One region of the Blautia sp. St.27G3 genome, then DNA from elsewhere that is predicted to be linked to it. Evidence: riboswitches for the same ligand, from Rfam matches in the RefSeq annotation. Region 1 holds a riboswitch; the other holds the start of a gene.

Region 1 (7,854 bases):
TCTTTTGCGCATCACGCCGGAAAATCCGCTGATTTGTAACTATGATAAAACGGGTAGAATTAGCCTCATTATAATAAACATGGTCTGCAAGTACCTCAAGGCCAAAAAGCTCTGCCGCAAATTTGCTGCCGATCGCTGCCTGGGTCCTGTCTCCATCTTCTGCTACCTTTTTCACTGAAGTCGCTGTGTTGTCATACGGTATTGTCTGCCAGCTGCGGTGCTGTGCCAGGAACTCCTCGCACTGTGAAAGCGCCTGCTGATGAGAATAGACCTTCTGAATGTCTTCCAGCTTTGTGCCAGGCAAACCGAGCAGCGCATGCTCGCATTTGATAATCTGCTCTCCGACAATATAATTTTCAAAATTTACCAGCAAGTCATAATTATCCGCCACAATGCCAGCGGAGGAATTTTCGATCGGAAGCACCGCATAATCTGCAGAACCCTCCGCAATAGCCTCCATCGCATCACGCCACTTTTTCACATGGAAACAACTGACATCCTTTCCGAAATACGTCCGCATCGCCGCATGGCTGTAAGCACCCTCGACTCCCTGATAAACGACGCGAATGTTCTCGCGCTCAATATCATCCACTGCAATGAAAGGCAGCCGTCCTGACACACCGCGCTCTTCCAAAAGCTGATACTGTAGCTTCCGACTCATGGACATGATCTGCTGAAACAGTTCCTCCACGCCATGTCTGTTAAAATCATCATGCACAAGGCCTGTCAGCACTTCCAGCTTCTCCTGCTCTCTGTCTTTATCAAAAACTTTCCTGCCATTTGCAATTTTATAGGCCGCAACCTCCCTGCTGACTTTCATCCGGTTCTCAAACAATTCTACGATCTGCCGGTCAATCCCGTCAATTTCATCCCGCAATTCCAGTAAATCTCTCATCTGTCATTCTCCATATTTTGCTTACTTTGTCTAATTTTCTTCTACAGCTTTGCGTACCTCTCCCAAAAAAGACAGGGACCCGAATGCAATGATCACGTCGTCCGTCTGAGCCTTTGCAAAGCATTTTCTGACTGCATCCTCAATGTCATCCACCGCTTCAACAGAAGCATTCACACGGCTCACTGCTTCTGCCAGATCAGCTGCCGGAAGCGCACGCGGATTGTCCGGCGTTTCTACCGTGTAGATGTGCTCTGCCAGACCAGCCGTAATCTCTATAATCTTATCATATTCCTTGTCAGAAAACACGCCAAAGATATAATATTTTTTTCTGTTTTTAAAATATGTTTCCAGCGACTCCCGGAGCCGCAGCGCTGCATCCGGGTTGTGCGCACCATCGAGAATCAGAAGCGGTTCTTTGTGAATCACAGAAAAACGCCCCAGCCAGCTTGTCTCCTTCATTCCTTCCCGCAGCGCCACATCCGGAATCTCATATCCATGTGCCCGCAATGCCGCGATTCCTTCCAGTGCAAGCGCTGCATTTTCCACCTGCTGCGCCCCTGCAAGTGAAATTTCCACCTTCCCGAAATCTTTGTAGACAAAGCTCTGCTGCTCCAGACCGTAACGGACCTCTGAAATCCGGCCTGTATCCACGAAAGTACAGGAACTTTTATTTTTTTCGGCCTCCTGCCTGATTACTTCCTCTGCCTCTGGCTTTTGGTGTGCACAGACTGCCGGAACACCTGGCTTGAAAATCCCTGCCTTGTTCCATGCAATTTCCGCGAGTGTATTTCCCAGAAATTCCATATGATCCATACTGACAGATGCTACCATGGTAAGAACTGGCGTCCGAATAACATTTGTGGCATCCAGTCTCCCGCCCATCCCTACTTCCAGAAGCACCAAATCACATTTCATCTTCTGGAAATAAAGAAATGACACTGCTGTTTCTACCTCAAAAACCGTTGGCAGCGACATAGCCTTTTCTTTCATCTGGGCGTATGCTTCCGCCACCTTTGTGGCTGCCTTTGCAAATTCCTCGCGGCTGATAAACTCACGGTTGACCTGAATCTTTTCCCGGTAAGAAAACAGCGTCGGAGAGATATATCTTCCCACCAAAAACCCTGCTTTTTCCAGCACCGTAGACATATACGCCAGCACAGACCCCTTTCCGTTCGTTCCTGCCACATGCACAAACTTCAGCTCATCCTGCGGATTGCCGAGCAACGCCAAAAGATTCGTAATACTCTCAAGCCCCAGTTCACTACCCTTTGCCGATACCTCCGTGATAAACGCTCTTGCTTCCTGATAATTCATAAAATCCTCCCAAACAGGGACATATCCCTTTTTTCTGTTATCTTAATTTTTAACATTAACAACTTCCAAATCATCTCTAATCATACAGATACGGGCGCTGCATCATCGCAGCGCCCGCCCCTTATGCTCCATGGGGAATCATCTGGAGCTATGTTCTGTTTTTGTTCGTTTTTTATCTTTTATTCTGTCTTGCACTCAAGCCATATTTTTCAGGCATTCGCTGTCTGATCTGCTTTGCGAACAGTCATATTCAACACCATACTGGTCAGAGGACTGAAGTACAAAACCGCAGTCAGTACACAGTAGATCGGCGTCATAATCGCCCACTGTACGATACGTCCCGGCATAATTGCATAGAAATTGTAGCCGATAATCAATACTAAGCCTGCCGTTGTAAACACCAGCGTACCCAGAATAGAGGACACTACGACTGAAATGCTGAGCATTGCCGTCTTCCGCACTTTGCCGCCGGTGATGAGTGGACGCATCAATGCAGGAATCACACCCCAGAGGATTGCCGCTACGGTAATCAGAGGATTTACCGCATAACCCTTAAGCACGCAACCAATAAGGTCTGACAGAAGACCATTCATACCTCCTGCCACCGGTCCGAACCAGAGTCCTGTCAGAACGGTGCAGACGCTGCCGATCGTAATACGGTAGGACCCAAGATCAATCACCACAAGGCGCGCCAGCACAATATGCAACGCAATCAAAAGTCCCTGAAAAACAAGTGTACGGGTATCCCATTTCATTTTGCTGTTATTTTTTTGCATAACAAAACACCTCCATAATGAGAGAAAAAATAAGTAACGATAAATAATATTCGCTCCACATTATGAGGCGTCCTCATATTGTAGCAACGGGTGCGGAAAATGCATCGCAAACACATTTTAAACATGGTTTTTCGGTTCAGGGCGACTCCCCAGCCGCTGACAACTTAACGCGCAAATTCCTACTTCGCTATTATTTATTTAGACACATTATAACATAAATTTTATAGAATGCAAGCACATTTAGCATGTTTCACAATAAATTTACAATGGTAAAAAATACATTCTTTCGTAACAGATTATTGCCAGATTTTCCTTTCATCCTGGCATATTTCTTCTCCAATCGGAAAAACTATTTTTGAAACAATCCAATTCCTGAGACAGGAGAAATTTATCATGAAATCCAAATTTATCAAATGTGGCATGTATGGCTGGTGTATCGAAGTACTGTGGACCGGATTAAATTCCCTCATTCACAATGATCCGAAATTGATGGGATTTTCATCACTGCGGATGTTTCCCATTTACGGAATGGCCTCTTTCATCTCCCCGCTGTCTGCCTGCCTGAAAAAGTGCAGGATGATAACAAGGGGGCTTGTCTATATGCTCGGCATCTTTTTTGTGGAATACACCTCCGGTACTTATCTGAAAAAGCGTGGTTGCTGTCCCTGGGATTACAGCGACTCTCCGTACCATGTGAACGGTGTCATCCGGTTGGATTACGCACCACTCTGGTTTCTGACCGGACTTTTTTACGAAAAACAGCTGCAACAGTAATCAGATACTGTGCAGCCTTTTTTCACTCTCTCAGACGCCGGACGGCCTCTTCCATTTTTTCCAGATCCGCTTCTTCATTTGGTCCCGTACAGCGAAGTTCTATCTCGTCCCCTGCTTTAATCGCAGCAGAAAGTATATTCAACATGCTTTTGGCATTTACCACATTATGTCTGTATAATATTACAATTTTAGAATCGCAGCTCTCTGCTGTCTGTGCCAGAAGCTCTGCGCAACGGATATCCAGCCCCTCCTTTGACTGGACTACCAGGTTCTTGCTTACCATTTTGTTCATCTCCCAACTTATTTTCGACAATTTTTATAATATTATACAAAATTATTTGTCCATATTCAACACTATATACAAATTTTAAAGAACTATTTACAGTTTGTTCATTTTTTTCATTTTTGTTCATTTTTCCGATCAAACAAACATAACTGCCGTATTATAAAAAATAAGCTGTTGCCCAAGATCACACTTGTACAACAGCTTATTTATTTTACATTCTGCTTCTGATTTTACTATCTCAATTCTGATTTGATTCTTTTATTTCTGCACAATATTCACGATCTTTTTCGGAACATAAATTTCTTTCACAATCGTCCCGTTCAGCTTATTGCCCAGCGCTTCCTTACCTCGCGCGATCGCATCCTCTTTGGAGATATCCGCAGGAACCATAATCACAGTCTTTGTCTTGCCATTGATCTGAACCGGAATCTCAAGTTCATCGTCCTTCATGGCTTCCTGATCTGCTTCCGGCCAGCTTGTATGGAAAACAGAATCCGTATGGCCGTATGCCTCCCAGAGTTCCTCTGCAATGTGCGGTGCAAACGGTGCCAGCATCCGGATAAAGGTCTCGATTGTCTCTTTGTCGATACCTCCGCTCGTCTTCGCGAGGTCAGTCATCTTGTTGTTGTATTCCATGAAGCCGGAAATAACCGTATTCAAACTGAAGTTCTCAAGGCGCTGCGTAATATCATAGACTGATTTGTGACGCAGCTTCACCATTTCTTTCGTCTCAGCTACGTTTGCCTCTTTGCTGTCCATCGCCAGTTTCCAGAAACGGTTCAGGAAACGGTATACACCGTCGATACCGCGGTCATCCCACTCAGCGTCAAGCTCAGGCGGTCCTACGAACAATTCGTACATACGCAGGCTGTCACAGCCATAATCGCGCACAAGATCATCCGGCGAAACCACATTTCCTTTGGATTTGCTCATCTTGATACCGTTTTTACCGTTAATCATACCCTGATTGAACAGTTTGTGGAACGGCTCATCAAAATCAACTGCCCCGATATCATAAAGGAACTTTGTATAGAATCTGGAATAAAGCAGGTGCAGCACAGCATGCTCCACGCCGCCGATGTACATATCAACCGGCAGGTATTTGTCAGCTTTCTCCTTTGATACCAGTTCTTTGTCATTTTTGTTGTCCACATAGCGCAGGAAATACCAGGAAGATCCTGCCCACTGCGGCATCGTATTGGTCTCGCGCTTTGCGTCGGCGCCGCAGACCGGACACTTGCAGTTCACCCACTCGTCAATCGCTGCCAGCGGTGACTCGCCTGTACCGGTCGGCTCATACGACTCTACCTCCGGCAGACGAAGCGGAAGCTCCTCCTCCGGTACCGGAACATTGCCGCAATGTGGACAATGAATAATCGGAATCGGCTCGCCCCAATAACGCTGACGGGAAAATACCCAGTCACGCAGCTTATAATTTACTGTCGCACGGCCAAGTCCGCGCTCCTCAATGATATGCGGGGCTTCTTTTTTCAGAACAGCAGATTCCATACCATTCCACTCGCCGGAATTAATCATGGTTCCCACCGCATCTGTATACGCTTCCGTCATATTCTCGATTTCTTTTCCATCCTTCGCAATAACCTGGATGATCGGAATATCAAACTTTTTCGCAAACTCAAAGTCACGGTCATCGTGCGCAGGTACACACATGATAGCTCCCGTACCGTAATCAGCAAGTACATAGTCGGAAAGCCAGATCGGCACCTTTGCGCCGTTCAGCGGATTGACCGCATACGTTCCGGTGAATACGCCGGTTTTTTCTTTATCCTGCAGACGGTCTACATTGGACTTCATAGAAGCATCATAGATATATTTCTCCACAGCCTCTTTCGTCTCCTCTGTCGCCAGGGATGCTGCCAGAGCATGTTCCGGAGCCAGTACCATAAAGGTAGCTCCGTAGAGTGTATCCGGACGCGTTGTGTAGACAGTGATCTTCTCTTCTCTTCCCTCAACCGGGAACTCTACCTCTGCACCGTAGGACTTGCCGATCCAGTCAGACTGCATCTTCTTTACCTTTTCCGGCCAGTCAAGCTTATCCAGGTCATTCAGAAGGCGATCTGCATACTTTGTGATGCGAAGCATCCACTGACGCAGATTCTTCTTCGTCACGGACGCGCCGCAGCGCTCACAGCAGCCGTTTACAACTTCCTCATTGGCAAGGCCCGTCTTACAGGACGGACACCAGTTAATCGGAAACTCCTTCTCATAAGCGAGACCTTCTTTGAACATCTTCACGAAAATCCACTGTGTCCATTTGTAGAAATCCGGATCTGTCGTGTTCACCTCACGGTCCCAGTCGTAAATGGCAGCGATGTCGTTAATTTGCTTCTTGATATTGGCTACATTCTGTGCAGTAGAAATAGCCGGATGAATGCCCATCTTGATCGCGTAGTTCTCAGCCGGAAGGCCGAATGCATCCCAGCCCATTGGATGAATCAGGTAATAGCCCTGCATCATCTTGTAACGGCTCCACACATCAGAAATAACGTATCCCCTCCAGTGACCTACGTGAAGGCCGCTGCCTGACGGATACGGAAACATGTCCAGACAATAGTATTTCGGCTTTTTGCCATCATCTACATTCACCGGGTGCTCTTCCCAGTTTTTTCTCCATTTTAATTCAATGGCTCTGTGGTTATAAGATACTGCCATTTTTTCTCTCCTCCAGTTGTTTTACATGGTAAATATTTTATGCCTTCGGGCTTTGCTTTGTCAAGTAGTTGCGCCGTTATAAATAATTTTTAATCACAATCTGCAACGACTTTCGCCCCATATATTCATTCACAGACGGATAATAGGTCAGGTCCAGCGTAAGCCCCTCCTGCCTTCCCCAGAAAAGCGCCTGTACCTTCTCCTCTCCGAACTTTGCAGTCAGATAACTATGCATTTTTGCCGTATCGCCAAAATACAGCGCATCCATCACTCTCCCAGAGCGGTTCATAACACGAAACTTCAGGACATTCTGATTCTTTCCGAGAAGCCGGGCGCTCTGCAGCCGAATCTCGCGCTCCGCAAAAAGAGGCTTCTCGTTTCCTTTTCCAAATGGTTCCAGAAGCTGTAGCTCCTCAACCAACGGTTCTGTGATATAGTCCAAAGGCATCGGAACATCAATTGACACCTTTTCCAGCATATCCTCTTCGCCAAGAGAACAGTGTGCATTCAGCCTGCGCCGCATCTCATCAATCCGCTCTCTTTCCAGAGAAAACCCGGCAGCCATTGGATGTCCGCCGAATTTTGTAAACACATCCTGGCACTTCACCATTTCCTCAAACATGGAATATGCCTCAATCGAACGGCCGGAGCCTTTGGCGCCTCCTGCATCCTCACTGTCCGTCACAACAAAAACCGGCTTGTAATACCGCTCCCGCAGCCTCCCGGCCACGATTCCGGCAATGCTCTCATGACAACCGGGAAGATAAATCACCAGTACCCGGTCTTCCTGGTAAAGCCCGCCTTCAATCATGGCACATGCTTCCTCCACTGCCTGCTGTGTCAGCGCTTTTCGTTCATCATTTAGTTCTTTTAAATCAGATGCCAGCTGCTTTGCCTCCTGTATGTCCTTTGCCAGAAGCAGCTTCATTGACCTTCTGGCTGTATCGAGACGTCCGCTCGCATTGATGCATGGCCCCAGCACAAATCCGATATGATACGAAGAAATATCCGATAATGCAAGACCATTTGCCTCTGCAAGCGCCCTCAGGCCAAAATTCTGAGTGACCGCCATTCGCTTCAAGCCTTCTTTTACCAGGATTCGATTTTCACCGTCCAGATCCATCACATCCCCAATC
Region 2 (7,854 bases), on a different contig from region 1:
CTGACTGAGCTGTTTTCCTACAACATTCCGCAGCGCTGGAGCATTGCGCATCTGTATCAGGCAATTTTAAATGAAGAGGAACATGTTCCGCAGCTTGCCTTTTTTACAACGCTGGCAGGATATATCCACTGGCAGCTGACCGGAGAAAAGGTACTGGGAATCGGAGATGCGTCCGGTATGTTTCCGATTGATCCAAAGACGAAAGATTTTGATGCAGAGATGCTTCGGAAGTTTGATGAGCTTGTGGAAGAAAAACAGTATCCGTGGACGCTGAAAGATATTCTGCCAAAGGTATTGTCAGCAGGAGCTTGCGCAGGAACGCTGACAGAAGAAGGCGCGCGTCTTCTCGATGAGAGCGGTATGCTGCAAAGCGGTACGCCTGTGTGTCCTCCGGAAGGAGATGCAGGTACGGGAATGGCAGCGACGAACAGTGTAAAGCAGCGGACGGGTAATGTCTCAGCCGGAACTTCCGTATTTGCGATGGTGGTTCTGGAACAGGAATTGAAAAAAGTTTATCCGGAAATTGATCTTGTGACCACACCGGACGGCAGCCTTGTGGGCATGGTGCATGCGAATAACTGTACGTCTGATCTGAACGCATGGGCAGGTCTGCTGGGAGAGTTTGCGGAATGTTTTGGCATTCAAGCAGATAAAAACCGGCTGTTTACCGTATTGTATGAGAAAGCACTGGAGGGAGACTCTGATTGCGGAGGCCTGCTGTCATACGGGTATCTTTCCGGAGAAAACATTACAGGCGTAAGTGAAGGAAGGCCATTGTTTGCGCGCACTCCGAAAAGCCGTTTCAATCTTGCCAACTTTATGCGGGCACATCTCTATTCAGCGCTTGGTGCCCTGAAGGTTGGAATGGATATTCTTCTGAAAGAAGAGCAGGTAGCTATTGATGAGATGCTTGGACACGGCGGCTTCTTTAAGACGAAAGGCGTTGGCCAGAGCATCCTGGCAGCTGCGATCAATGCTCCGGTTTCTGTGATGGAGACAGCCGGGGAAGGTGGACCATGGGGAATGGCACTGCTTGCTGCTTATATGCTGAACAAAGCAGAAGACGAGAGTTTAGAAGCGTATCTTGAGACAAAAGTGTTTGCAGGAAATAAAGGGACGCGTATGGAACCGAATCCGAAAGATGTGGAAGGGTTTGAAACATTTGCGGACCGCTACAGAAAAGGCATTGCGATTGAGCGTGCGGCAATTGAACATTTGAGCTAAGAAGAAAAACGGGCTGGTGCATTTGAGAAAGATATGCACCAGCCCGTTTATTATGTTTTTGCAAAATACAGGATTGATTCTATTTAATACAGTTCCGTATTTTATTCCGCTTTTTTTATTCTGCTTTGTCAGGAAAACGCTTTTTCATAACTGTCAGGACAACGAGCAGAAGCAGCAGGCTGAAAATCAGTGTAATGTACCAGTTTTTCACGATTCCGGCAACCAGGTAACCGATGACGCATACGATTGCGACAACCGCGGCATACTGCATCTGGGTTGAGACGTGGTTGATATGGTTACTCTGTGCACCTGCTGAAGACATAACCGTGGTATCAGAGATCGGTGATACATGGTCTCCACAGACAGCGCCGGCCAGAACCGCAGATACGGAGATAACCATCATTTCCATATTTTCTGCGCCAGGGAACATAGCTGTTACAATCGGTACGAGAATTGCGAAGGTACCCCAGCTTGTACCGGTGGAAAAACCGAGGAAAGTACCGATTATGAACATAATGGCCGGAATAATGACACTTGCAGAGGCATTGGTGCCAACCAGATTTTTTACAAAATCAGCAATGCCGAGCGCATCTCCCATACCTTTCAAGGCCCAGGCGAAGATCAGAATCGCAACAGCCGGGATCATCAGCTTAAATCCATCTACAAAGCTGTCCATAAAGCCCTTAAAGGTAATGACTTTACGCGGAAGGTAGAGAATCATCATAAACAGGACTGTGACCATTGTGGCAAAAATTAGACTTGTCTCTGCATCGCAGCCTGCAAATGCAGTTATGATGTCTGTTGCGCCGTCGAGGTAACCTGTGTAGATCATGGCTCCGATGGCGGATATAATCAGAACGGCAACCGGAAGGACGAGATCCAGGACGTGGCCTTTTGTGAAATTCTCTTCCGGCTTTGTCTGCTCGAACTCTTCCGCGCCAGACGTAAACAGATCGCCCTTTGCAGCATTTCGTTCATGTTTTTTCATAAGGCCGAAATCAAAGCCTGTTAAAATTATGTAGAGAACCATGGCGAGCGTGAGCAGCGCGTAAAGATTGTAGGGGATGGTCCGGAGAAAAAGCTGGAAACCTGTAATACCGGCGTCTTCCGGAACATAGGAATTCACAGCAGCGGCCCAGCTGGAAATCGGCGCAATGATGCAGATCGGGGCTGCCGTAGCGTCAATGATATACGCAAGTTTTGCTCTCGAAACTTTAAAACGGTCTGTGACAGGACGCATAACAGAGCCGACAGTGAGGCAGTTGAAATAATCGTCTACGAAAATAAGAACGCCGAGGCCGGTTGTAGCGAGTAGGGCACTCTTTTTTGATTTAATTTTTTTGCCGGCCCAATTGCCGTATGCTCCAGAGCCGCCTGATTTTGCCATCAGAACGATAATCATTCCGAGGAGTACATCGAAAATCAGAATATTGAGGTTCATACTGTTTTTCATGATGTCAAAGAATGCGACAAAGGCATCCCATGGCTGAAAACCTGTGTATAGCAGCGCTCCCACAGCGATACCGACAAACAGGGAACTATAAACCTCCTTTGTGATGAGGGCCAGAACGATGGCCAGAAGCGGCGGCACGAGAGACCACCATGTGCCGATAAACATTGAAACATCCATAACTTAATTCCTCTCCCTTTCTTTCCTGAACTGACAGGTTATTTTTGTGAAATTATATCAAAAAATGTCGGTTTTTTCAATGAAAAATCTGCAGATGTACATTTTTCACATCTGCAGATTCAATAAAGGGGAGGATAAGTATTTTTTTATCTTTTGTATTATCATCGGAGGGGGATCCAATGATAAGAGCATACGCTAATCTCATAAGAAAAGCTTCCGATCGCTCCGATGAGCTGTTTTCCTGTGAGATTAGTTATAGTATGACCGCTTTTTGAGGGAATATACAGGGAATGAAAAAAATTTAAAAAAATATCTGAAAAAAAGTATCTTTTGTGAAAACACTGTGTTTTACTTGTCATGACAGATAAAGTGTTATATAATAAGAAAGAATTTTTTTAACGATCATTATGAAGAAAATTATGAAACAAAGGATGGTATCATTATGGGATTATTACAGACATGGAGAGATATAGCATACTCTCAGGAGACAGATAAAAAGCAGCTTCAGCAGTTTTGGTCTGATTACTTTCTGACAGAGAAAGGGATTTATGAACAGCTTCTTGAGAACCCGGAGGAGGCTGTTTCCGGTACAGTAAAGGAGCTGGCAGAGAAATATGATATTCCAGTTATGAAGATGACAGGCTTTTTGGATGGAATCAACGACAGCCTGAAAAAACCGAATCCGATTGAGGAGATGGAAGAGGATACGGTTGTCAGCCTTGATTTTGACAACGAACTGCTTTATAAAAACATGGTGGACGCAAAAGCGGACTGGCTTTACAATTTGCCGGCATGGGACAAGATTTTTGACGCAGAGAAGAAAAAAGCGCTTTACCTTGAGGCCAAAAAAATGAATACAATTGTAAAAGGGCGCAAGGTGGGACGCAACGATCCGTGTCCGTGCGGAAGCGGTAAGAAATATAAATTCTGCTGCGGCAGATAAAGATTTACCGTAAGCGGTCCAACAAGCTTAAAAAGATTGAAATAGGATAAGGTATGAAAAATTATTTACAAACAGGATGTCTGGTTCTGGGCATCCTGTGCTTTTTATATTATATTGCAATCGGTTTATATGCAGGGTTTCAAACAAGTATTGTGTGGATCTGGCTTGTCGGAGGTGGATTTTGTATGTTTCTCTGGCAGCTGCTCCTTCACCAGGACAGGAATCCGTCAGCAACCGTCCGATTTGTAATCGGGGTAATGGGAGCCTTGGTGGCGGTAGGGATGGTTGTGATTGCAGTATTTGGCAGCCGGATTGTAGGGGCTATGAGTGTAAAACCGGAGTCAGGTCTGGATTACGTCGTTGTGCTTGGCGCACAGGTGCGAGGGAAAGCTCCTTCACGGGCTCTGCGCCGCAGACTGGACCGGGCTGTTGCTTATGCGCAGGAAAATCCGGACACAATATTTGTGCTTTCCGGTGGGCAGGGACCGGACGAAGAGATATCAGAAGCGCAGTGTATGTATCAGTATATGATGCAGAAGGGGATTGCGGCAGAGCGGTTGTTGTTGGAAGATCAGTCTACCAGTACGGAAGAGAACCTTCGTTTTTCTGATGAAAAGTATGAATTAAAGAATAAGAAGGTGGGCGTAGTATCCAATAATTTTCACATTTACCGCGCAGTGAAATTCGCGAGGGCAGCAGGGTATCAGTCTGTTTCTGGTATTCCGGCTTCAGCAGATCTTGGAATGCAGCCGCACAATATTTTGCGGGAAATCTGTGCGCTTCTCGTGGACGCTTTGCACTGAAATTAATACAAAATTTCATTGATATTTTCTTGTCAATTTCTTGACGAGCCCGGAGTTATCTGCTATAATAAACGACAGTTGAAGGTTTTGATTGCTGACGGATTTTGTGGAGCACCACAAGGTAATCAAGATAATAGGGCTTGTCGACCGTCTGGACAGCATTTGAAAAACAAGTGTTGTCTTTTTTATTTATCAGGTCCAACCGTCAGGTGTAAAGAGCAAAAGCAGCAGACAGAAATCTTCATCAACAATTTTATATCTATTTCTTCTATAAAGAAAGTAGAGAAGATACAAGTACGTTAAGTGTCACAAGATGGGAAGGTCTTTTTGTGAACGAAGGAGTTCCTCCGCGTTACAGTATCGCTTCCGCTACTGCGTTAAGATGGATGAAGTGTCCCTTTGCGCAGTTTTAGTGCGGTTATCGGTATGGTAAAAGAAAAGCGGCGGATGGATTTTGCAGAGTCTGTATTTTGCAGAGGTTGCTTCGTTTGGATTCAGACCCTTTTCTGATTGCCTCCGGGAGCCGGGAAAACGGCAAGCCGGCTGGGTGCATGAGATTCATCAGACGCTTGAGGTGCTTTTTTTGTACCTTAACAAAACAGTTCATAAACAATTAAAATATATTTAAGGAGGATTTTACTACAATGGGATTCAAATCTGATATTGAAATCGCACAGGAAACCGTTATGTCTCCGATTACGGAGATCGCAGCAAAGGCTGGCATTGACCCGAAATATCTGGAGCAGTATGGAAATTACAAGGCAAAAATTGACTACAATCTTCTGAAAGATTCTGACAAGCCGAATGGCAAGCTGGTTCTTGTTACCGCGATCAACCCGACACCGGCAGGTGAAGGAAAGACAACTACGACAGTTGGTCTGGCTGACGGACTTCAGAAGCTTGGCAAAAATGTTATGGTAGCTCTTCGTGAGCCGTCTCTCGGACCGGTATTCGGCGTTAAGGGCGGAGCAGCAGGCGGCGGATACGCACAGGTAGTTCCGATGGAAGATATCAACCTTCACTTCACAGGTGACTTCCACGCAATCGGCGCAGCAAACAACCTGCTTGCAGCTATGATTGACAATCATATTTACCAGGGCAATGCGCTGAACATCGACCCGCGTAAGATTACATGGAGAAGATGTGTGGATATGAACGATCGTCAGCTTCGTTTCGTGGTAGACGGACTTGGCGGAAAGACGAACGGTATGCCGAGAGAGGATGGTTATGACATCACTGTAGCATCTGAGATCATGGCAGTACTGTGTCTTGCAAGTGACATTACAGACCTGAAGAACCGTCTTGCACGGATCATCATTGGATATACATATGGCAAGGTTTCCGAGCAGAAGCCGGTAACAGCAGGCGATCTGAATGCACAGGGTGCTATGTGTGCACTGCTGAAGGACGCTCTGAAGCCGAACCTTGTTCAGACTCTGGAGCATGTACCGGCTATCGTACACGGCGGACCGTTCGCAAACATCGCTCACGGATGTAACTCCGTAATCGCTACAAAGATGGCTCTGAAGCTTGGTGATTATGCGATCACAGAGGCAGGCTTTGGTGCAGACCTTGGAGCAGAGAAGTTCCTTGATATCAAGTGCCGTATGGCAGGACTGACACCGAACGCAGTTGTTATCGTTGCTACAGTTCGTGCACTGAAATACAACGGCGGCGTGGCGAAGGCTGATCTGAACAATGAGAACCTGGAAGCACTTGAGAAAGGTCTTCCGAACCTTCTGAAACATGTAAGCAACATCAAGAACGTATACAAACTTCCGTGCGTGGTTGCAATCAATGCATTCCCGACCGATACAAAGGCAGAGCTTGACCTCGTAGAGAGCAAGTGTAGAGAGCTTGGCGTAAACGTTGCACTTTCTGAAGTATGGGCAAAGGGCGGCGAAGGTGGAAAACGCCTTGCAGAAGAAGTAATCCGTCTTGTAGAAGAGCCGAACGACTTTACTTACAGCTATGAGCTGGAAGGAAGCATCGAAGATAAGCTGAATCAGATCGTACAGAAGATCTACGGCGGCAAGAAAGTGGTTCTGACTGCAAATGCACAGAAACAGGCAAAAGAGCTTGAGGCACTTGGCTACGGCAACTGCCCGATCTGTGTGGCAAAGACCCAGTATTCTCTGACAGATGACCAGACAAAACTTGGCGCTCCGACGGACTTTGAAGTTACGGTACGTAACCTGAAGATTTCGGCAGGTGCAGGCTTTATCGTAGCTCTGACCGGAGAAATCATGACAATGCCGGGTCTGCCGAAGGTTCCGGCTGCAGAGAGAATTGATGTAGACGAGACAGGAAAGATTTCCGGACTGTTCTAAATTCTGAAAAGACCATACGTGGATTTGAGAAGATCAGATTCAGATGTGTTGAAATTGTTTTGGCCAAAAGCCGGGCGGCTTGATACGCGCCCGGCTTTCTAACTATATTTTATCAGTCAGCTGGCAGTTGCAGGGGTAGAAAAGACGGAAGCGCAGCTGCAAACTGATTGGAACGTGTGCAGGGAGGAAACGATATGTTTAAAAATGAAATAGAAGCAGTAGGCAATACTGCCAGAGGAAAAGTCGGATTATTGGAAAAAAATCCGTTTGGTTATGTTTTGATGTCATTTCTGGCGGGATTATACATAGCATTTGGAAGTATTTTGATGGGAATTGTAGGCGGAAATATGGCAGGGGAACCGATGCAGAAGCTGATCTGCGGCATTATTTTCTCCGTTGGCCTTTGTCTTGTGACGGTTGCAGGCGCTGAACTTTTCACAGGCAATAATTTTGTAATGGCTGTCGGAAGCCTGACAGGAACTGTTTCCTGGGGAAAAACGATCAAGCTTTGGGTGGTATGCTACATCGGCAACCTCCTCGGTTCTGTTGTAGGCGCGGCTGTTTTTACGGCGACTGGAATTATGAGCAATGAAGCGGTTGGCACGTTCCTGACAAGCACAGCAGCTGCAAAGATGGCGGGAACTCCGCTCAATCTTTTTGCAAAAGCGGTTTTATGTAATGTGCTGGTATGCCTTGCCATCTGGTGCGGTGCAAAACTGAAATCCGAGGGTGCGAAAATCGCGATGAATTTCTGCTGCGTTGCTACCTTTGTAGCCTGTGGTTTTGAACACAGCATTGCAAACATGACTTTTATGTCCATCGGCCTTATGAACCCGCATGACGCTGCTGTGAATTTTGGAGGATTTTTCTATAATCTTGGTATTGTTACGCTTGGAAATATGATTGGCGGTATTCTGTTAGTGG

Evidence for each region. Region 1 has a riboswitch for tetrahydrofolate ahead of AC6I2O_RS18035 (folate family ECF transporter S component). Riboswitches for the same ligand answer to the same signal wherever they lie in the genome.
Region 2: it holds a riboswitch for tetrahydrofolate, as region 1 does, so the genes downstream of both, AC6I2O_RS16490 (formate--tetrahydrofolate ligase) here and AC6I2O_RS18035 (folate family ECF transporter S component) in region 1, are expected to answer to the same signal.

Annotation. Positions count from the first base shown of each region.
Region 1 covers NZ_BAAGFO010000004.1:135,347-143,200, reverse strand. Annotated here, with positions in the region: gene pheA (prephenate dehydratase) at 1-895, opposite strand, end outside; gene AC6I2O_RS18040 (bifunctional folylpolyglutamate synthase/dihydrofolate synthase) at 926-2,209, opposite strand; gene AC6I2O_RS18035 (folate family ECF transporter S component) at 2,419-2,985, opposite strand; THF riboswitch at 3,068-3,174, opposite strand; gene AC6I2O_RS18030 (putative ABC transporter permease) at 3,379-3,759, shown strand; gene AC6I2O_RS18025 (HPr family phosphocarrier protein) at 3,782-4,042, opposite strand; gene leuS (leucine--tRNA ligase) at 4,304-6,718, opposite strand; gene recJ (single-stranded-DNA-specific exonuclease RecJ) at 6,795-7,854, opposite strand, start outside.
Region 2 covers NZ_BAAGFO010000003.1:501,720-509,573, reverse strand. Annotated here, with positions in the region: gene AC6I2O_RS16510 (xylulokinase) at 1-1,224, shown strand, start outside; gene AC6I2O_RS16505 (Na+/H+ antiporter NhaC family protein) at 1,340-2,854, opposite strand; gene AC6I2O_RS16500 (SEC-C metal-binding domain-containing protein) at 3,297-3,797, shown strand; gene AC6I2O_RS16495 (YdcF family protein) at 3,851-4,600, shown strand; ZMP/ZTP riboswitch at 4,681-4,764, shown strand; THF riboswitch at 4,879-4,974, shown strand; gene AC6I2O_RS16490 (formate--tetrahydrofolate ligase) at 5,245-6,930, shown strand; gene AC6I2O_RS16485 (formate/nitrite transporter family protein) at 7,125-7,854, shown strand, end outside.